Regions from separate parts of the Paenibacillus sp. 01T442 genome, predicted to be linked through region 1. Evidence: a T-box and tRNA genes for the amino acid it is inferred to sense, from the RefSeq annotation. Region 1 holds a T-box; the other regions hold tRNA genes.
The links. A T-box is a leader RNA that pairs with one kind of tRNA and senses whether it is charged. The one in region 1 lies ahead of argS (arginine--tRNA ligase), so its partner is inferred to be a tRNA-Arg.
Positions count from the first base shown of each region.

Region 2: it encodes a tRNA-Arg, which carries the amino acid that the T-box ahead of argS (arginine--tRNA ligase) is inferred to sense. The anticodon was not compared.
Region 3: it encodes a tRNA-Arg, which carries the amino acid that the T-box ahead of argS (arginine--tRNA ligase) is inferred to sense. The anticodon was not compared.

Region 1 covers NZ_JBFTPF010000140.1:176-4,936, forward strand. The annotation lists partial or broken gene AC1DLM_RS34175 (hypothetical protein) at 1-148, shown strand, start outside; gene AC1DLM_RS34180 (CapA family protein) at 200-1,399, opposite strand; gene argS (arginine--tRNA ligase) at 1,532-3,244, opposite strand; T-box leader at 3,296-3,517, opposite strand; gene AC1DLM_RS34190 (glycosyl hydrolase) at 3,809-4,761, shown strand, end outside.
Region 2 covers NZ_JBFTPF010000019.1:26,609-33,792, reverse strand. The annotation lists gene tpiA (triose-phosphate isomerase) at 1-599, opposite strand, end outside; gene AC1DLM_RS17040 (phosphoglycerate kinase) at 676-1,857, opposite strand; gene gap (type I glyceraldehyde-3-phosphate dehydrogenase) at 2,023-3,030, opposite strand; gene AC1DLM_RS17030 (sugar-binding transcriptional regulator) at 3,113-4,135, opposite strand; tRNA gene AC1DLM_RS17025 (tRNA-Arg) at 4,401-4,472, shown strand; gene clpP (ATP-dependent Clp endopeptidase proteolytic subunit ClpP) at 4,652-5,233, shown strand; gene AC1DLM_RS17015 (stalk domain-containing protein) at 5,314-7,077, opposite strand.
Region 3 covers NZ_JBFTPF010000020.1:7,053-16,108, forward strand. The annotation lists gene asnB (asparagine synthase (glutamine-hydrolyzing)) at 1-998, opposite strand, end outside; gene AC1DLM_RS17350 (hypothetical protein) at 1,177-1,533, shown strand; gene AC1DLM_RS17355 (DUF4023 family protein) at 1,581-1,694, shown strand; gene AC1DLM_RS17360 (hypothetical protein) at 1,857-1,988, shown strand; tRNA gene AC1DLM_RS17365 (tRNA-Arg) at 2,155-2,228, opposite strand; gene AC1DLM_RS17370 (hypothetical protein) at 2,382-3,302, shown strand; gene tig (trigger factor) at 3,413-4,714, shown strand; gene clpP (ATP-dependent Clp endopeptidase proteolytic subunit ClpP) at 4,910-5,500, shown strand; gene clpX (ATP-dependent protease ATP-binding subunit ClpX) at 5,513-6,781, shown strand; gene ispG (flavodoxin-dependent (E)-4-hydroxy-3-methylbut-2-enyl-diphosphate synthase) at 6,879-7,979, shown strand; gene AC1DLM_RS17395 (divergent polysaccharide deacetylase family protein) at 8,196-8,999, shown strand; gene AC1DLM_RS17400 (N-acetylmuramoyl-L-alanine amidase family protein) at 9,001-9,056, opposite strand, start outside.

The DNA of each region.
Region 1 (4,761 bases):
CAAAATGTCACGCGTGAATAAATTGAACGAAGAGGTTAAGACTAATGATCGACTACAAAAAGATTTAGCGAAAGAATTAGTAGCCAAGAAAACTGCTTTGAAGTTGAACCTCGCTAAAGCGACACCGCAGGATGAATCCTCATCGTGATGGATTGCAAAACAAAACACCGCCCTTTTAAGGAGCGGTGTTTTTGATTTCTCACATTGACGACTTAATATCCAGTTCGGGTATATTCGTTCGCATATGTTTTATTATCATTTCATAGTGAGTTTTAGCATGAATGAGTTGATCATTGGTTAACCTATCCATTGAAATAATTTGAAAATGGCGCCCTTGCTGACTATACGCGTAGGTTGGATGAAAGCTGGGCTTTATGAGCTCAATCTTAGTGGTATTCTCTTTGGTGGTTTTCAACACGTCAATGGTTGCCATGCCACCTATTTGCTTATACAAGTTGATTTGAGCGGATAGAAAGTTGCCCAGCGAATAAACAACAAAGGCTCGATGCCCGTGCTTCCCTTCTACCCAAGCAGGCGGTTGTAAAACATGCGGATGATTCCCAATGATGATATGAACCCCCATGTTCGCTAGCTTTTGAGCAAGACTAGTTTGACTGGCATCCGGAAATCGTTGATATTCGTTCCCCCAATGGAGTGCAACCACAATGACATCCGACAATTGTTTGGCTTGTTCCACATCCGTACGAATTTGCGAATCATCGATTCGATTGACCAAGAACGGCTTTCCCTTCGGTGTTGATATCCCATTCGTTCCGTAGGTGTAACTTAAGAAGGAGAACGTGATCTCATTTCGCGTGACCGTTCGAATAATGTCCCGATCGTTCTGGGATTTAAATGCACCCGTGTAGGGAATCCCAAGGGTATCCCAATAGGTGAGTGCGCTTTGAATGACCTTCTCGCCTCGGTCTAGCGCATGATTATTGGCAACCGTAACAACGTCCACTCCTGCTACTTTCAGAGCATCACCAATTTCGTGAGGGCTGTTAAATGCAGGGTAAGTGGATAGACTCAGCTCCTTGCCACCAATCATCGTTTCTTGATTAGCAACAAGGATATCAGGTGCTTGTAATATGTTCGATACCCCCGCGAAAATGTGATTAAAATTATAATTTCCATCCTTCTGCTTAGCGTCTATATAAATTTTATCATGGATGAGGATATCCCCGATTGCAGCAAGCGTCACCTGAGAGACTTTGGTTTCTGGTTCTGCTTGTTTCTTTGAAGTCGAATGATAGGGCTGTATCGGTGGAGAAGATATCTGGACAAAAGGGGCAACTTGCTTCGCTTCCATGCTTGGATCTTTGGGCGTAGCCGTATTTCCTAAGCATCCKCTTGCCAATAAGAATGTCGAAACAATCGCAGCAGCTCGCTTTAACACGACAAACCAGCTCCTTAAGGGTCACACCTGTATTATCCAGTAGTATTCCCCCTAAGAAAATCTCTCATGAATGAGGATTTTTACCAATTTACTTTGTCGAATTTTATTTAACTGCATTAATGATTAACTCCATTAAATTTCATGAGGAGCTTGTAAACCGATCAATTTCAAGCCATTACGCAACGTAATTTGAACGCATTGGACCAGAGCTAGTCGTGCTTCACGTACCTGTGCATCCTCTACTAGGATATAACAGGCGTGGTAAAAGCGATTAAATGCTTGCGCGAGATCAATGAGATAACGCGATATGATCGAAGGCTCCAGCTTTACCATGGCCTGCTCTACTCTTTCCGTAAACAAATAGAGCATTTTCACAACCGCCATGGCCTCATTATTTTGCAAATTAGCTCCGTCTATTTCCGCCATATCCATCGAATGTCCGTCAGCCAATTGCGCTTTCTTCAACACACTGCAAGTTCTTGCATAGGTGTACTGTACGTAAGGCCCCGTTTCACCATCGAAGTTAAGAGCTTCCTCCCACGAAAAATCAATATCTTTGATTCGATTCGCACTCAAATCGTTAAATATCACTGCTCCAATTCCTACCTGCTCAGCAACTGTAGCTTTATTCGCCAAGCTTGGGTTTCTTGATTCGATGACATCTCTTATTTTCTGAATAGATTGCTCCAGCAAGTTTTCCAGTCTTATCACGTTGCCTTTGCGTGTCGACAAGCTTCCCCCTTCAATGCTCACACGGCCAAATGCGACATGCTCAAGTTTGGAGGACCACGTATAACCCATTAATTCAACAACCTTAAACAACTGCTGAAAATGAAGATTTTGAGCATAATCCGTCACATAGATCAATTTCTCAAATTCGTATTTATCCGCTCTATATATAGCCGCCGTTAGGTCACGCGTATGATACAGGGAGCTGCCATCTTTCTTCAGCATTAATGCTGGTGCCATGCCATAGGCATCTAACCTAACTAATAAAGCACCCTCATCTTCTTCCACAAGCTGCTTCTCCTTCAGCTCCTGAATGACGGGCTCCATCTTGTCATTGTAGAAGCTTTCCCCCTGATATGTGTCGAATTGAACACCTAACAGCTTATAAATCTTCTGAAATTCATTGAGGCTGATCTTCACAAACCACTGCCACAAAGCTAGTGCTTCTTGATCACCGTGCTCCATTTTCGTAAACCAAGATCTAGCCTGATCTTCTAACGTTKGGTCGTGATCAGCCTCCTCATGAAATTTCACATACAGATCGAGAAGCTCATCGATAGCTCTCTCGTTTACAGCCTCCTTACTGCCCCACAAATGGTAGGCAACGATCAGCTTCCCGAACTGTGTCCCCCAATCGCCTAAATGGTTAATCCCCACACAGTTGTATCCTAGAAAGGCGTGAATCTGATATAACGCATTGCCGATCACCGTGGATCTCAAGTGACCAACATGAAAGGGCTTCGCGATATTCGGCGAGGAATAGTCGATCACAACCGTCTTTCCTTGTCCCAAAGTCTGTGAGCCATACTGTTCGCCAGCTTGACTTATATGACGAATAAGAGATTCTGCAAATGTAGACTTCTTGAGAAAAATGTTTAGATAACCGGATACGGCATTCATCTCGTCGATGTACTCATCTTCTAGGGTTGCTTTTAACTCCTCAGCAATGACTTGTGGTGATTTACTAAGGGTTTTGCTTAGTCGGAAACATGGTAAAGATAGATCCCCTTGATCCGGATTCGCTGGGTATTCCATCCATGCCATAATGTCTTGGGCCTCGAAACCAGTGAGTAACGATGTAATTTCCCCTGCAAAATAGAGCTTATAATTTAACATAGTAATTCTCTCCTATCTTTTCTAGAAAATATAAAAAGCCCCCGTCTCTATAAAAGAGACGAGAGCTGAACATTCCCGCGGTACCACTCTAAGTGTTAAACCTCTGGTTTAACCCCTCTGTTTCGTAACGGTCGACAGACCGGATTTACCTACTCCMATTTTCGGCAAACCATTTCCTGGGTCCGTTTCATTCTTAACATCCGTACCGGCTTACACTGACCCGGCTCGCTGCGACTGTCTGTTAGGAATTACTGTCCCATTCATTAATATTTCGATATGAATTTTTCAATATCTTACAAGGGATCCAAGGGAATGTCAAGCCCATATTCGTTGACTTATACTCAGCTTGAAGGTTGCAGGCGTGTACGAAGATCCGAAGATCCATAACTTGTTTCCAAAAAAATTAGACTTCTTCCCCTTTTAAAGCATTTACAATTGTAACCATACTGTACCAGAGGAGGGAAGATAATATCTAAATAAATGTAAACGTTTTCTATACTGGCAATGCAACGAATGAGTCGAACAGTTCACTAACACCAATCCATTCTAGGAGGAAATTAACGAATGTTGAACACATGGTTGTCCAAATTACTTGCCACAACACTTATTGTGGCTCTGCTCGTTTCCGGTTTACCATCGATAGGTGCACCAACTGCTCATGCTGCAACCCCTGTTAATCCTAATGCAACGCAAGCTGTGCAAGACGTATTGAATTATTTCGATACTGTCCAAACGAATAATCAAATCATCTCAGGACAATACGTACGAGGGCAAAATTATGGCTATTTGGAGACCGATCACCTCTATAATTTAACGGGCAAGTACCCTGCGATGATTGGATACGATCTTTTATACAATGTGACGAACGCTTCCGATCTCAGTAAATGGCGCTCCTTCATTGTCGATCATGCTACGGACTACTGGAAAAAAGGCGGACTTGTTACACTTTCTTGGCATGAGACGAACCCTTTGGATGCCACAGTAGATGATGGCGGATGGAACAGTGTGATCAGCTCCATGTCACAGGCGAATTTCGACTTGCTCACAACCCCTGGTACCACCTTGTATAACAAATGGTTAGCGCATATCGATACGATAGCGGGCTATTTGAAATCCCTTCGGGATCAAGGTGTAGTCGTTCTCTGGCGACCTTATCACGAGATGAACATCGGCTTCTGGTKGGGTGGTAAGTCTGCAGCAAGTTACAAAAAGTTATGGCAAAACATGTACGACCGCTACACTAATTATCACGGCTTGAACAACCTGATTTGGGTGTGGGCTCCGGGTAGGGATGACAATAATGCCGTTAACAGCAATTATTACCCAGGTTCTTCGTATGTAGATCTCGGTGGAGCTGATGTATATACGCAAGCCCGTGGGGATGCGAAGTTTACAAATGCGAACAGTGAGCTGGCTTCTGTCCTAGGCAGTAAGCGTTATGGCTTGTCCGAAGTTGGTTTGCTCCCTTCAGAGACTGCCGTTCAAACGAATTTTGATTACACCTGGTTCCTCACTTG
Region 2 (7,184 bases), on a different contig from region 1:
GCTGGGCCATAAAGACCGCTAACCAAAGTACGGATGTAACCGATCACGTCTTGTGCATCTTCAGCTGTTGAAGATTTACCTGTACCGATCGCCCAAATTGGCTCATAAGCGATAACAACTTGTGCTGCTTGCTCTGCACTCAGACCAGCGAAAGCTGCTTCTGTTTGTACTTTACAAACGTCTTTGGTTTGACCCGCTTCACGCTCTTCCAACTTCTCGCCTACACAAAGAATTGGTTTCAAGCCGTGTTTGAAAGCCGCAACGACTTTCTTGTTCACGATTTCGTCGGACTCAGCGAAGTAAGCTCTACGCTCGGAGTGACCGATGATGACATACTCAACGCCAAGGTCTTTCAGCATTACGCCGCTGATTTCACCAGTGAATGCACCGTTATCTTCAAAGTGAAGGTTTTGTGCGCCAACATGAACGTTAGTACCTTTTGTAGCTTCAACAAGCGCAGGAAGGTTTGTGAAAGGGGAGCAAATAACGCTCTCCACGCCTTCTACTGTGCTGCCTTTTACTTCGTTCACGAAGCTGATTGCTTCGGAAACGGTTTTGAACATTTTCCAGTTACCCGCGATAATCGGTGTTCTGCTCATGGTTTGGCTCCTTAAAGTTATTCGTCAGAATAACTGACGTCGTATGCATACGCTTTTGTTATAATAAAAATTGATATTATTTGTCGTTAAGTGCTACTACGCCTGGCAATGCTTTACCTTCCATGAACTCCAATGAAGCGCCGCCGCCTGTGGACATGTGGTTCATTTGCTCAGCCAAGTGGAATTTCTCAGTTGCAGCAGCGGAATCGCCACCACCGATAACTGTGTAACCTTCAGTGTCTGCACATGCTTGTGCTACTGCACGTGTACCGTGGGAGAAAGGCTCAATTTCGAATACGCCCATCGGTCCGTTCCAAACAACAAGTTTGGATTTTGCGATAACGTCTGCATACATTTCACGTGTTTTCGGTCCGATGTCAATGCCTTCCCAATCTGCAGGAATGCTGTCAATGCCAACGATTTGCGTGTTCGCATCTGCGCCGAATTTATCAGCAACAACGATATCCACTGGAAGTAAGAAGTTAACGCCTTTTTCTTTGGCTTTCGCAATAAAGCTAAGCGCTAAATCAAGCTTCGAATTGTCCAGAAGTGATTTACCGATTTCGTAGCCTTGTGCTTTCAAGAATGTATAGGAAAGACCGCCGCCAATCAAGACGTTGTCTGCAATGTTCAGAAGGTTCTCAATGACTGCAATTTTGTCTTTTACTTTGGATCCGCCAACGATCGCTGTGAAAGGACGCTCTGGGTTGTTCAATGCTTTACCAAGAACATCAAGCTCTTTCTCCATCAAAAGACCGGAAACAGCTGGGATATAAGAAGCAATGCCTGAAGTCGAAGCATGTGCACGGTGAGCAGCACCGAAAGCATCATTCACGAATAGATCAGCTAGATTAGCAAAAGCTTTTGCCAATTCAGGATCATTCTTCTCTTCACCTTCGTTGAAACGAACGTTTTCAAGCAAAAGAACGTCGCCATTTTCAAGCGCATCAACTTGTGCTTTCACGATTTCACCAACGGATTGATCCGCTTTGATCACGTTTTGACCCAGAAGCTCAGCCAATTTCGCAGCAACTGGTGTTAAACGAAGCTCCTCAACCACTTGACCGTTTGGACGACCAAAATGCGCAGCAAGAATTACTTTAGCGCCTTGCTCAACTAAGAATTTAATCGTAGGAAGCGTTTCTCTGATACGTGTATCGTCAGTGATTTGTCCGTTTTCTACAGGCACGTTGAAATCAACGCGAACAAATACTCTTTTACCAGCTACTTCAACATCGCGAACACTTTTCTTATTCATCGTAAAGGCCTCCTAAAAGTTTTCGTCAGAAAACTGACTTCGTAAGCATTAGCTCTGGCATGTATGGTTATCTACCGGTTCTATCTTTTTCCATGTGTAAATCGCACATAAAGAGGAGAATCTCTTCTCCCCTTCATGTGGTTTTCCAGTTGATGAATTATGAAATTACAGACCTTTTTTCGCGATGAAAGCTACCAAGTCAACAACGCGATTGGAGTAACCCCACTCGTTATCGTACCAGGAAACAACTTTCAACATGTTGTCGCCAACTACCATTGTAGACAAAGCGTCGATTGTGGAAGAAGCTGGGTCACCATTGAAGTCGCTGGATACAAGTGCATCTTCTGTGTAGTTAAGAATGCCTTTAAGAGGGCCTTCGGAAGCTGCTTTCAAAGCTGCGTTTACTTCGTCAACAGTTACGTTAACTTTAAGCTCAACAACCAAATCAGTTACGGATACGTTAGGTGTAGGAACACGCATTGCCATACCGTTCAATTTGCCTTTAAGCTCAGGAAGTACTAGACCGATTGCTTTTGCTGCGCCAGTGCTGGAAGGAATGATGTTCTCAGCTGCTGCACGAGCACGACGAAGGTCTTTATGTGGAACGTCTAGAACGGATTGGTCATTTGTATACGAGTGAACAGTTGTCATCATACCTTTTACGATTCCGAAGCTATCGTTGATAACTTTCGCGAAAGGAGCTAGACAGTTTGTTGTACAAGAAGCGTTGGAGATGATTGTGTGTGCAGCTGGATCGTATTTGTCTTCGTTAACACCAAGTACGATTGTGATATCTTCGTCAGAAGCTGGAGCGGAAATGATAACTTTCTTAGCTCCACCTTTCAAGTGAAGTTCTGCTTTTTCTTTCGCTGTGAAAATACCAGTGGATTCGATTACGATTTCAGCGCCTACAGATGCCCATGGCAGATCCCCAGGGTTACGTTCAGCAAAAACCTTGATGGAACGACCGTTAACGATCAATTCGCCTTCGCCAGCTTCAACTGTAGCGTCTAGTTTACCGTGAGTAGTGTCATATTTAAGCAAGTGAGCCAATGTTTTAACGTCTGTCAAATCGTTAACTGCTACGATTTGTACATCTGGGTTGTTCAATGCTGCGCGGAATACGTTACGACCAATACGTCCGAAACCGTTAATACCTACTTTTGTTGTCATCGTCATTTCCTCCTAAGATTACATAAATATTATATTTCAAAACGCAGCCATGAATGGCTTACGTTATGATGGCAACTTTCAGCTATACATGCTTCATGATTTCTAAGGCAGCTGCTTCATCTGTAACAAGCACATCTTCTTGCCCATGTCGTAGTACAGAAGCGATCGCTTCCCCCTTGCTCTTCCCGCCAGCAACACCAATCACAACCTCAACACGCTGCAGATCTTCCAGTCGAAGTCCGACTGTCGGCATCTTATGAACCACATTTCCTTGGCGGTCAAAATAATAACCAAGCGCCTCAGCAAGTGCACCATCAGCTCTCAGACTACTCGTAGTATCATTATCTACTTTACGTCTGCGTGCCATGACCATAGCATCTCCGATACCATGTACAACAATGCGACAACTGCGCACCGCGTTCACAACTTCCTGAATCTGTGGATCTTGAATCAGCGATTGATACGCTTCTTCCCCAAGATGATCTGGCACATGCAGCAACCTGTATTTCCCACCAGTTTTCTTGGCCATGATGGAAGCAATCGTGTTCGCTTGCATATCCACACTTTCACCAAGTCCTCCACGTGCAGGAACGAACCAACTACCTTTCATCGAAGACGAGATAGCTAGGTTATTGGCGATCTGAGCCATGGTCGACCCACCTGTTACCGCGATGATATCATCTTTGGCGACATATTTACGCAAGGCGGCCGCGCCAGCGCGTCCAAGCTCTTTCTTCGTAAATACGGAAGTGTCGGAATCCCCAGGTACGATAATCACATTGGAGATGTGAAAAGCTTTGGCAATGCTATCTTCCAGATCTGTTAAGCCAAACGCCATCTTAATGATCGGCTGCATGTCTTCCAGCAGTTGACGACCAGACTCGCTGATCTTCATGCCGCTTGTGTCCGACTCCAGAAGCCCTAGCTCCTTCAGGAAATCGACTTCACCGCGCAGTACGCGCTCCGTCATGTCGAGTGAGGACGCTAACGTCCTTCGTCCGACAACACCGGAGACCAAGATGTGTTGCAGAATCGAGTAGCGTTTCTTCATGATGTCCATAAGATCAGGCATGAGCTGTTTCTGAATGTCTAGAATCTCTCTCATAGGACGACTTCCAACGCTCCCGATCCAATGTAGGACGTTTTTTGTCCCAGGTATACATTTTATGTCCCACCCGGGTGAAAAAAAAGTTCCTTGCACAATTCCGTATTTCGTTTCTCGTTTACAGTTCTTATTATAACCATTTCCTTCGCAACATTCAACATTTGTTCAAACATTTTTCTCCAAATAGGCCTGTAAGGGCTTACCATCTTGCTTTTTATGGAAAGCTGACTTATAATAACCCTTGCTTCACTTTTTCTACTACTATGCGCCCGTGGTCCAATGGATATGACGTAGGCCTCCGAAGCCTGAGATAAAGGTTCGATTCCTTTCGGGCGCGTCCAACAAATCAGCTACAAGAGTTACGGTTTAATCGCCAAATCAGCTCTGAAGCTGATTTTTTTTGTGTTTAGTTTGACCTTTCTTGACCTTCAGACGTTTTTTCGTTATCATACTTGTAGATACTGTAAATAGTATGTACCCAATAGTAGGTAATCCAACCCCAAGGAGGTCATTCTCATGAGTTTTATTCCTATGGTCGTCGAACAGGACGCGCGCGGTGAAAGAGGATATGACATCTACTCTCGCTTGCTGAAAGACCGCATTATATTCTTAGGCACGGGTGTCAACGATGTTGTGGCGAATTCCATCATTGCTCAGTTGCTCTTCTTGGCCGCTCAAGATCCTGATAAAGATATCTCGCTTTACATTAACAGCCCAGGCGGCTCCATCACAGCCGGTATGGCGATCTTCGACACTATGCAGTTCATCAAACCAGACGTATCCACGATCTGTGTAGGTATGGCCGCTTCCATGGGTGCATTCTTGCTCACTGCTGGTGCCAAAGGCAAGCGTTATGCGCTTCCGAACAGCGAAGTCATGATTCACCAACCACTTGGCGGCGCAGAAGGCCAAGCCTCTGATATCGAGATTCGCGCTAAGCGTATTTTGAAAATGAGAGACAACCTGAACACGATCCTAGCAGAGCGCACGGGACAAACGTTCGAGCGCATCGAGAAGGATACGGACCGTGATAACTTCATGAGTGCTAAAGAAGCAGCCGAATACGGACTCATCGATAAAGTCATCGAGCGCGTCTAATCATTTCATACATGAAAAAAACCAGCCTGAACTTCATTGCTCACATGAGCTTTGATGTTCGGCTGGTTTTTTTTAATTCATCATTTCTTCTCATCCAATGGGTAGAAAATCAAATCAATCGGGAACGCTGAGCCCGCGGGAGGCGTAAACTCAATATCTAACGCATCTTCCGTACCAGTCGTACGTGCCAGTACTACCAAGCCATCGAAGGCCGTAATAACACCGGAATACGGTACAGGAATGATTTCACCGTTGATTTTAAACGGCCCTTTGAAGACGCCGCCTCTAGCCATGATCATCACAGCCATTTTGCGAGGCTTATCCGCATGAATTTTGTAGACGACGCCGTAATTACCACCATTCTCTACAACTTGCTTACGCATCACGTCGTAGCCTTTGACGAATGGATCCGTCTTATTGTCACCGATCGTTAATCTGGAGGCTTTCGTAAAGCTCGTAGCATCAATTTTCCATTCAATCTCGGAAACGGGGAAAGTACCGCGAACATGACCGTTAAAGGAGAGTAAAGGCAACTCCTTCACTATCGTTGGTGTTAGCATCTTATCCGTTGCGATAAAGGACATTTGAAGCTCGCCGTCTGTTTCGACATCATAGAACAAATTCACGCCTTGCCCTGGATAAAAATCAGGAAGCTTCGCATAGACATAACTTGCATGAGGCGGAACTGTCATTGTATCTGTATAAACGTTGTTTAGAAGGAAATCAACCGAAGCTTCGCTGCCGATCAAATTCGCATAAACCGAAGGGTATACTTCGCCTTTATTTGTTGTTTTAATCGTAATCGGCTTATCTGTGTTGTTTGTTGCAAAGATGGCAAATGTCATCTTCTGTTGCGTGCCATTGATATGATCCGCGTATAAGCGCGCTTTACCATTAATATTGTCTTGATACAAAATACCGCTTGACGTGAATTCTTCTGGACTGTCGCTAACAAGCAGCGTACGTCCTTGTACTTCTTTCACGTCTTTCGGAAGCATCGGTAACTCGTTAAAATGGGACCAAATCGTCGTCCAGTTCGTTTTGATGAACCCGCCAACTGGTTTCATATATATCGGGTATTCAACTTCTGACAAATACGGTTCATTTACAACAGTAACAAAGCTTTTGAACAACTTACTCACATGACCATGGCCATCCTTAACCGTTAAAGTTACTGGATATTGGCCTGCTTTGAAGAATGCTTCTTGTTTCCCTGTCCAATCGAAAGACACGATACCCTCTGCATCTGGATCATAACTCAAATCCAAATACTTAACAGGCTCTCCAAGCCTGTAGGTAGGCTTCGCAGTGGCGAATTTGGCAACTGGGCGAGAATTACTATCTTGATCGATGTAGATGCCCTCTGGCGCTTTAAAATGCACGATCTCTACACGTCTTAGCTCGCTATTGTAGGTATACTTTGCACCCATGTAATCAGCCAACCATGTCAGCTTCACAAGCAACTTGCCATTCACGATAGCGGCTACGGATTTAAAGGGTACATCCACCCCATTCGTTGTCACCGTCTTATGATCGGGATCAAGCACGATGTTGTAACCTGGAGGCGCCATTTGAATGGTACGGGATAAATCATTCCATTCTACTTGAAATCCTAATGTATCACCCAGGAACTTGGCTGGAACAAAGGTGCTTCCATCAATGATGGTAGAGGGGGATTCTAGATGGATTTGCTCTTGATTTACGAAAGCTTCTGACTTGTCGATATAAAGTAAAATAAAGGACGAACTTGTTGATACCGCATGCGCGGCTGGTGCAGTAATCGTACTAACTAGAAATACGAGTACAGCCAGTAAGGCAATCATTTCTTTCTTTACTACATTCATTTCACTTCGGCTCCTTCTTCAAGCTTGGGATAGGGGCGCTATTTGGAAATACAAATAGCCTTATCCATCACGACCACGTTTATTAGACGTAGCCAAATGAAAAAGGT
Region 3 (9,056 bases), on a different contig from region 1:
AATTCAATGTAATGATGCTCGGTTCCTAAATGCTCAGTCATCCTTTTAATCCAAGGTGCGTCTGAGTTCGGTTGGAACAGGTTCGCTTTGAAATGCTTATCGTTATCCTTGTAGTCCACGGAGAAGGTATGAAGCGGTCCTTGCCCGCTATTCTTGTAATGCGTCGAAGCGAGCGCAGTGAGGGCGCTAGAATCAAGTCCGCCTGAGAGGAGCGTACAGATAGGGACGTCTGAAACTAATTGGCGCTCTGCCGTATCATTAAGCAATTGCTGTACCTGCGCGGCTGTGCCGGCGATATCATCAGGATGTTGATGGCTTTCGAGCTTCCAATACGTTCGAATGGATAAGCCATTCCGATCAAAAATAGCAAATTGACCTGGCTTCAGCTCAGACATGTTGCGATAAATCCCATGTCCAGGCGTTCTAGCCGGTCCGACAGCGAATATTTCTGCAAAGCCTTCGGCACCAACCTCTGCTTTGAAATCAGGGTGAGCTAGAATGGCTTTTGGTTCAGAGCCGAATAATAATACACTATCCTGATGGGAATAAAAAAGAGGCTTAACGCCGAGTCTGTCACGAACTAGGGTCAGTGACTGCTCTTGGTCATTCCAAGCCGCGAAAGCAAAGATGCCGTTCAGGCGGTCTATACATGCTTTTCCCCACTCTATAAAAGCGACTAGCAGCACTTCGGTATCACACGTTGTTCGAAATTGATGGCCGCGGAGCTCGAGCTCTTTTTTTAACTCTGGGGCATTATAGAGTTCGCCATTATATACGATGGTATACGTATAGTCGCCTTGTTTACGGACCATGGGCTGGGCGCCATTCTCAGGATCCATAACACTTAGACGTCGATGTCCGAGGGCACAATGCTGTGAAATCCAGGTACCTGAGGCATCAGGTCCGCGCAGTTGGAGCGTTTCCGTCATATTTTCTAGAATGGACGGGTACCCGGTCAAGTCTTTCCGCCAATCTATCCAACCCGTTATTCCGCACATAGACGTTCCTTCCTTTCTTTTGAGGAGAGCATAATGATAAAGGGTATGCGAATGGAAGGTATTAAATGTCTGTCCAGAACATGACAAAAGTAAGAGCAGTCCGTGCTTTTTGTGTTTTGTTAAAGAGACTGTTACAATCAATCCAAGTACTGCCATTATATAAACGAAGGTGATGACAATGGGAATTAAATATTCAAGAGCTCAAGTTGATTATTTAGCATCGAAAGAGCACTTTTTACAAATTAGCGCGCAAGCGGACATTCGAATTGAAAATGCAAAACAAGATGGCGTAGAATTGGGTCAAGCTGAAATGGAAGAAATTATTGAAAAGGTTGGCTTGCATCGCGCCTACAACGAACTCATACAAGCTGAGAACGTATTGATTAACTGGACGCAAACAGCCATTAAATCGGAGCCTGAATTTATCCAAAATCGAGCAACTTTTGAATCTTTATACGAAAAGGCACTAACCGATGTTGAATTCAGAGGCGCAATAATAAATTTGGCAATGCGATTAAATACGGACCTTTCGTGACATTCTATTTAGGGTAATGCCATTCTTTATTCAGGAGGCGAGTGCTCATGGATAGTCATTTCATTAGCAAGCTGCATGAGAAGCAGAGGAAAGCCGAGAAGAATAAAAGGACACAAGGTGACGGTCATACAGGCAAAAATTTGCCTCACAACATGCACTAACGTCTTATGGCATGAGCAAGAGCCTGTAGGGGCATCCCTACAGGCTCTTTGTTATTCCCCAGCTTGATGCTAGAGGGAAGGAAACGATAACCAGCATAGTCTGTACGGAAACCCTCCATACTAAGGTGGCGTTCATTCTATAAATAGAAGGAGTTGCTTACCATGGGTAAAAAGAAAAGTATGATGCAGAAAACACAAAGTGCGATCGATCACTCGAAGCAATCATCCCGTATTCAGTCGAATCTCGATTCAACGGAGCCGGGACATCATCAGCCAAATAGGCCATCCGTGTAGGCGAAAGAATCTATCGGTCATAGCAGCACCCTTGCTTGCAATTGCAGCGGGGGTGCTTTTTAATATTATGAAGGAATTAATTAACTTCGGCTTGTCTGGAACAGCACTGCATCAACCAGCACGCAAAAAAGACCGCGATTTCTCGCGGTCTTTCTACTTGCTATTACGTCCCAGGAGGGATTCGAACCCCCGACCGCACGCTTAGAAGGCGTGTGCTCTATCCAGCTGAGCTACTGAGACCTATGACACTTCTTACCGCCTGGACGAGATCCGTTTGGCGAAGCAAGAGTTAATATATCATAACGTATAATGCGAGTCAACTTCATTTTTAAATATTTTTGCATTCATTTGAATGATGGAGTAAACTGGCACAAGCGAGACACACGAACAGAGGTGATCCCTATAACAGATCCTACGCCTAATAATGTCATCCTTTTTCCGAAGACAGAGCAGTTCTATGAAGACGAGCTAATGAAGCTATTGCGCTCCGAGCAGTACAAAGAAGCACTGGAGATACTTACTTTCTTACTCCAATTTCCTAATGTCGATGCGAATAAGTCTGATCAATGGGAAGCCCTGCGGCACTGGCTGCTCACCATGTTTCCGGAAACGATGTTCTCATCATCCGTGACAGAAGAAGAGGATTCGGAGGAAGAATCCGCCTTATTGCGCCAGTATATCCATGATAAATCAGCTTCAGATGATGGTGCTTTTGTGTTGAAGCTTCAAAACATGCTGCAAGAAGGTTCGCTTGAGGGGCAAGTAAGCGCATTGGAGCAGCTTGCTTTTATCGAGCAGCCTGAGGTGAGCGAATTTGTGAAGACATGGCTTTGCGAAAGGCCTAGACATCCTCATCTTCAATTCAAAGCGTTACAGACGCTTAAGCAAATGGGAGAGCACGGCTTAATTGAGTTTCCTAAGAATGGCCGAACAGTTCTCGTGGAAATCGATGAGACGCCGCTTACAGCGGAGGATTTTCCATTGCGGATTCGTGATATGATTCGCAGAGTCGGGGACATTAGTGAAATAAGCCAACCTGACTTTGTTTACTTTGCGACTCAGACTTGGCAGGAGTTTCTTGCCTATGCGTATGGCACCTCTATTTACACGGAGCTGCTTAGGGCAGAAGAAAGCGCGGTAGATGTGTGGGCCTCAGCGCTGCATGCGATTTTGCAAGACAAATTGTTTGGTACGGTTGATCGAGATGAGCTATTAGAGACTTATGGAATCGTGGACGCGATGACGCTGCAGTGGAAGCGCGCGCACAATGTCCTGACCGCTTTTGTAAAGCAATTTAGCCCAGATCCTGGCTAAGAACAAAGCTCGCTTGAAATGAAAATGTTATATGGTATAAAAGAATGGTTATAATGAGCTTAACGTGAAAAATATATGTCATGGTACATTTTTGGAGGGGAAGGCATAAAATGAAAGCAAGTTGGGAAAAAATAGAGAAGAACGTTGGCGTTCTTGAAGTTGAAGTTGGGGCAGAACGTGTAGCAGATGCTTTGGATAAAGCATTTAAAAAGGTATCAGCGAAAGTGAATGTTCCAGGATTCCGTAAAGGGAAAGTGCCACGTTCAATCTTTGAAGCTAAATTCGGTGTTGAAAGCTTGTATCAAGATGCACTAGATATCATTTTACCAGAAGTTTACGTTGAAGCGATTGAAGAGGTTAAAATCGAGCCTGTCGATCGTCCAGAAGTAGATGTTGAGCAATTTGGTAAAGGTCAAGTCTTGAAATTCAAGGCTAAAGTAACAGTTAAGCCTGAAGTAGCGCTTGGCGACTACAAAGGTATCGAAGTAGAAGCGGTTAACGCTTCTGTGTCTGAAGAAGAATTGAATGAAGAGCTTGCACGTTTGCAACAACGTCATGCTGAATTGGTTGTTCTTGAAGAAGGACAAGCTGCTAACGGCGATGTCGTGATCATTGATTTCGAAGGATTCGTTGATGAAGTAGCTTTCGAAGGCGGTAAAGCGGAGAAGTATTCCCTTGAGCTTGGATCCAACTCATTCATCCCAGGATTCGAAGAGCAACTTGTTGGTCTTGGTAAGGACGAAGAGAAGGAAGTTAACGTTAGCTTCCCTGAAAACTACCATTCCGAAGATCTGAAAGGCAAAGCAGCTGTGTTTAAAGTGAAACTTCACGATATCAAACGCAAAAACCTGCCTGAGCTTGATGATGAGTTCGCTAAAGACGTAAGTGAGTTCGATACACTTGTTGAGTACAAAGAAGAGCTTCAAAAACGTATGCAAGAGCGCAAAGAGAAAGATTCCGAAGCTGCACTTGAAACTGCAGTTGTTGAGAAAGCTGCTGCTAACGCAGAGGTTGAAATTCCAGGTTCGATGGTTGAAGCTGAGCTTGATATCATGGTGAAAGAATTCGAAAGACGTCTTCGCTCCCAAGGCATGACGCTTGAGATCTACTACCAGTTCTCCGGTCAAAACGAGAGCGCATTGAAAGAACAAATGAAAGAAGATGCTGAGAAGCGTGTTCGTAACAACCTTGTTCTTGAAGCTATCGCAGCTGCAGAAAACATCACAGTTTCCGACGAAGAAGTTGACGCGGAACTTGAGAAATATGCACCGTCTTACCAAAAATCAACAGCTGAACTTCGTGAGCTGTTTGCTTCCAACGGATCTCTTGAAGGTCTTAGCAACGATCTAGTTATCAGAAAAACGGTTGATTTCTTGCTTCAAAATAGCAAGCATGTTTCCGCAGCCGTGTAAATAAGGTAAGTAAAGGCACGTACGCAAGCAACGTGCCTTTCTTTTACCCTAATTTACGTCTAAACGCCTTAGTACATACGTATTACCGCTTACATAGGTGAATTCAGAAAAATGACATTGTTGTTCAATCGTGTTAAACTGTAATTGAATCTCAAGTGAGAGAACATGGCGCTTGCCGCAAAAGGAGTTGGTACAATGAGTCTTATTCCTATGGTTGTAGAACAAGAGGCTCGTGGGGAACGTTCCTACGATATCTACTCGCGTTTACTTAAGGACCGCATAATCTTCATCGGGACCGCTATTGATGACGATGTGGCTAATTTGGTCATTGCCCAGCTGCTCTTTTTATCCGCCCAGGACCCTGAAAAAGATATTCACTTATATATCAACTCACCTGGTGGGTCTGTTACGGCAGGAATGGGTATCTTCGATACCATGCAGTTTATTAAACCGGATGTATCTACGATTTGTGTAGGTATGGCCGCAAGTATGGGTTCTTTGCTTTTGACAGCAGGAGCCAAAGGTAAGCGATACGCGCTGCCGAATGCAGAAGTAATGATTCACCAACCGCTCGGCGGTGTTAGAGGTCAAGCAACCGATATCAAAATCCACGCGGATTGGATTATCAAGACCAAGAATAAACTCAACCAGATTTACGTGGACCGAACGGGACAGCCGCTTGAAAAGATCGAAAGAGACACCGACCGAGATAACTTTATGAGCGCTGAAGAAGCGAAGGCATACGGGTTAATCGACGAGGTTATCACTCGAAACGACTTGAAATAAAGGAGTGATCCCATGTTTAAATTTAACGATGAAAAAGGCCAACTCAAATGTTCCTTTTGTGGAAAATCCCAGGACCAAGTTCGTAAACTTGTTGCCGGACCGGGAGTTTACATTTGTGATGAATGTATAGAGCTTTGTACGGAGATTGTGGAAGAAGAATTAGGGCATGAAGAAGAGCTGGATCTGAAAGATGTTCCGAAACCAAAGGAAATCCGTAATATCTTGGATCAATACGTTATTGGTCAAGAACAAGCGAAGAAATCCTTGGCTGTTGCCGTGTATAACCATTACAAACGGATCAACTCCCAGAACAAGCTTGAAGATGTTGAGCTTCAAAAAAGTAATATCGTCCTTCTAGGGCCAACAGGTAGTGGTAAAACACTTCTTGCGCAAACACTTGCGAAAATTTTGAATGTGCCATTTGCAATTGCTGATGCAACTTCTTTGACAGAAGCTGGTTATGTAGGGGAAGATGTCGAGAACATCTTGCTTAAACTGATCCAAGCGGCTGATTACGATGTTGAAAAAGCAGAGCGCGGCATAATCTATATCGATGAGATTGATAAAGTTGCACGTAAATCCGAGAACCCATCCATTACACGTGATGTTTCCGGAGAGGGTGTACAACAAGCTCTTCTCAAAATTCTTGAAGGCACAGTAGCTTCGGTACCTCCACAAGGTGGACGTAAGCATCCGCATCAAGAATTCATTCAAATCGACACGACGAATATTCTCTTTATTTGTGGTGGAGCTTTTGATGGTTTAGAGCAAATTATCAAACGCAGAATCGGGAAAAAAGTCATTGGCTTTAGCACCGATGGCATGAAAGTTGACTTGAAACCAGGTGAATACCTATCCATGGTCCTTCCTGAGGATCTATTGAGATTCGGGTTAATTCCGGAGTTCGTAGGCCGTTTACCGGTTATTTCAACGCTAGAGCCGCTTGATGAAGCAGCGCTTGTACGTATTCTTTCCGAGCCTAAGAACGCGCTTGTGAAGCAATACCAGAAGATGCTCGAGATGGATAACGTTTCGCTCGAATTTGATGCAGAAGCACTTGATGCGATCGCCAAAGAGGCGATTAAACGGAACACCGGTGCTCGTGGTCTAAGAGCCATCATTGAAAGTATTATGCTTGATGTGATGTTTGAAGTTCCTTCAAGAACGGATGTATCTTCTTGTGTCGTTTCTAAAGAAACGGTGCAAAACAAGATTACGCCTGTTTTGACAACCAAAGAAGGCGCACAGCCCTCTGGTAAGAAGAAGGAAGAAAGTGCTTAACCTATAATTTCATAAACGAACACACAGCCTCCAATCCGATTTCCATTTCAGGGAATTGGAACGGAGGATGTTTGGTGTCATGGGGAGAGAAACCAAAATGTTCCATAGAAGAGATACCAGAGCCGTTCGGGTAGGTGATTTAACGATCGGTGGCAGTAACGAAGTAATCATGCAAAGCATGTGTACTACCAAAACCGCTGATGTCAAAGCGACAGTTGAAGAAATTCTTCGCTTAGAAGAAGCAGGTTGTCAACTTGTGCGTGTGACGGTCAACAATAAGGAAGCTGCTGAAGCTATCAAGGAAATTAAGAAACAAATTCATATTCCGTTGGTCTCTGATATTCACTTCGATCATCGTTTGGCTCTTGCAGCGATTGAGAACGGGATAGACAAAGTTCGCATTAATCCAGGTAATATCGGTCGCCGTGAGAAGGTTGAGGCGGTTGTGAAGGCATGTAAAGAGCGTGGCATCCCGATTCGTATCGGTGTTAATGCGGGCTCCCTTGAGAATCATCTTCTTGAAAAGTACGGCTATCCAACGCCTGAAGCGATGGTAGAAAGCGCCTTGTTCCATATCAACATTTTGGAAGAACTCGATTTCCATGATATCATCGTATCCTTGAAGGCTTCTGATGTTCCTATGGCCATTGCGGCGTATTCTCAGGCTGCGAAGGCGTTTAATTATCCGCTCCATCTTGGTATTACAGAGGCAGGGACTCTCTTTACAGGTGCTGTGAAAAGCGCCGCGGGGATTGGAACTTTGCTTAATATGGGGATCGGTAACACACTTCGTATTTCTTTAAGTGCGGACCCTGTTGAAGAAATTAAAGTTGCCAGAGAACTGCTTAAGACATTTGGTTTAATTACGAACGCCGCAACGTTGGTTTCTTGTCCGACTTGTGGTCGTCTGGATATTGACTTATTCTCTATCGCTAATGAAGTTGAAGATTATATTGCTAAGATCAAAGTGCCGATTAAGGTTTCTGTATTGGGTTGTGCCGTGAACGGGCCTGGTGAAGCGAGAGAAGCGGATATTGGTATCGCAGGGGCTCGCGGAGAAGGCATGCTTTTCCGTTATGGAGAGATGATTCGTAAAGTGCCTGAGGCTGAACTACTTACTGAGTTGAAAAAAGAAATTGATATTATTGTGGCTTCCTACGAACAGACTGGGGTCATTCCTGGGCGCAAGCAGCACTAAGTAGATATTAGAACGAAATAACAACCGTTAAAGAACTCAACGATGAGTCTTTAACGGTTTTTTTGTACGCCCACGTCTAAGCGCATATTTGCCAAGGAAGTGAAGCATAATGAGTAAAACTGGAAAGCATGCTCAATAGTACGAAGACTTTCTGAAACAATAGCTAATGCTTATGAAGCCAGTTTTTCTGATGGAAACTTTAAGGAGGAGAAGAGGATGAAGACATTTCCAACGTTTGCAATATGTCGACAGGTAGCGCTTACTCTAATCACAGGTGCTGTAATAATTGCGAATCCAGGTTTCACACAGGCAGAGCCCAATTTAATACCGCAACAGCCAACCGGAGCGATTACGAAGAAAGTAGCCATCGTTATTGACGACTTTGGCAATAACATGGAAGGGACAGCGGAAATGCTGAAGCTGCCCATCCCATTTACTGTGGCTGTAATGCCCTTCTTGCCCTCAACGAAGCAAGATGCACAGTTAGCTCATGACAGAGGACTAGAGGTCATTCTACACCTTCCAATGGAACCTGTAAGAGGGAAGAAGAGCTGGCTGGGTCCAGGCGCAATTACAACTGACTTGTCCAGCGAAGAAATTCATAAAAGAATCGTTGCGGCGATCGACGATGTTCCTTATGCCATAGGTATTAATAATCATATGGGTTCCAAAGCGACCGCGGACGAAAGAATCATGAAGATCCTTATCGAGATTTGCAAAGAACGAAATCTAATCTTACTGGACAGTCGGACCACGCCAAAGAGCTTGATTGGTAAAATTGCAGATTCACGTGGCGTGCCGCATGCGGATAATCAGTTATTTTTTGATGATCTGTATACGTACACTCATATTAATAAGCAAATGGTTAAGCTTAGAAAATTAATACATGACAAGGATGAAGTGATTGCTATTGGCCATGTAGGGCCTCCTGGGAAGAAGACCGCTCATGTCATCAATGAAGCTATTCCAAGCATTCAAAAGGAAGCAACCTTTGTTCCTATTTCACAAATGGTTAAATAGACTATTTTGGATGTGTCATGGTGAAATATTGTTCGACAGCAAGTGTAATGGCTTTGG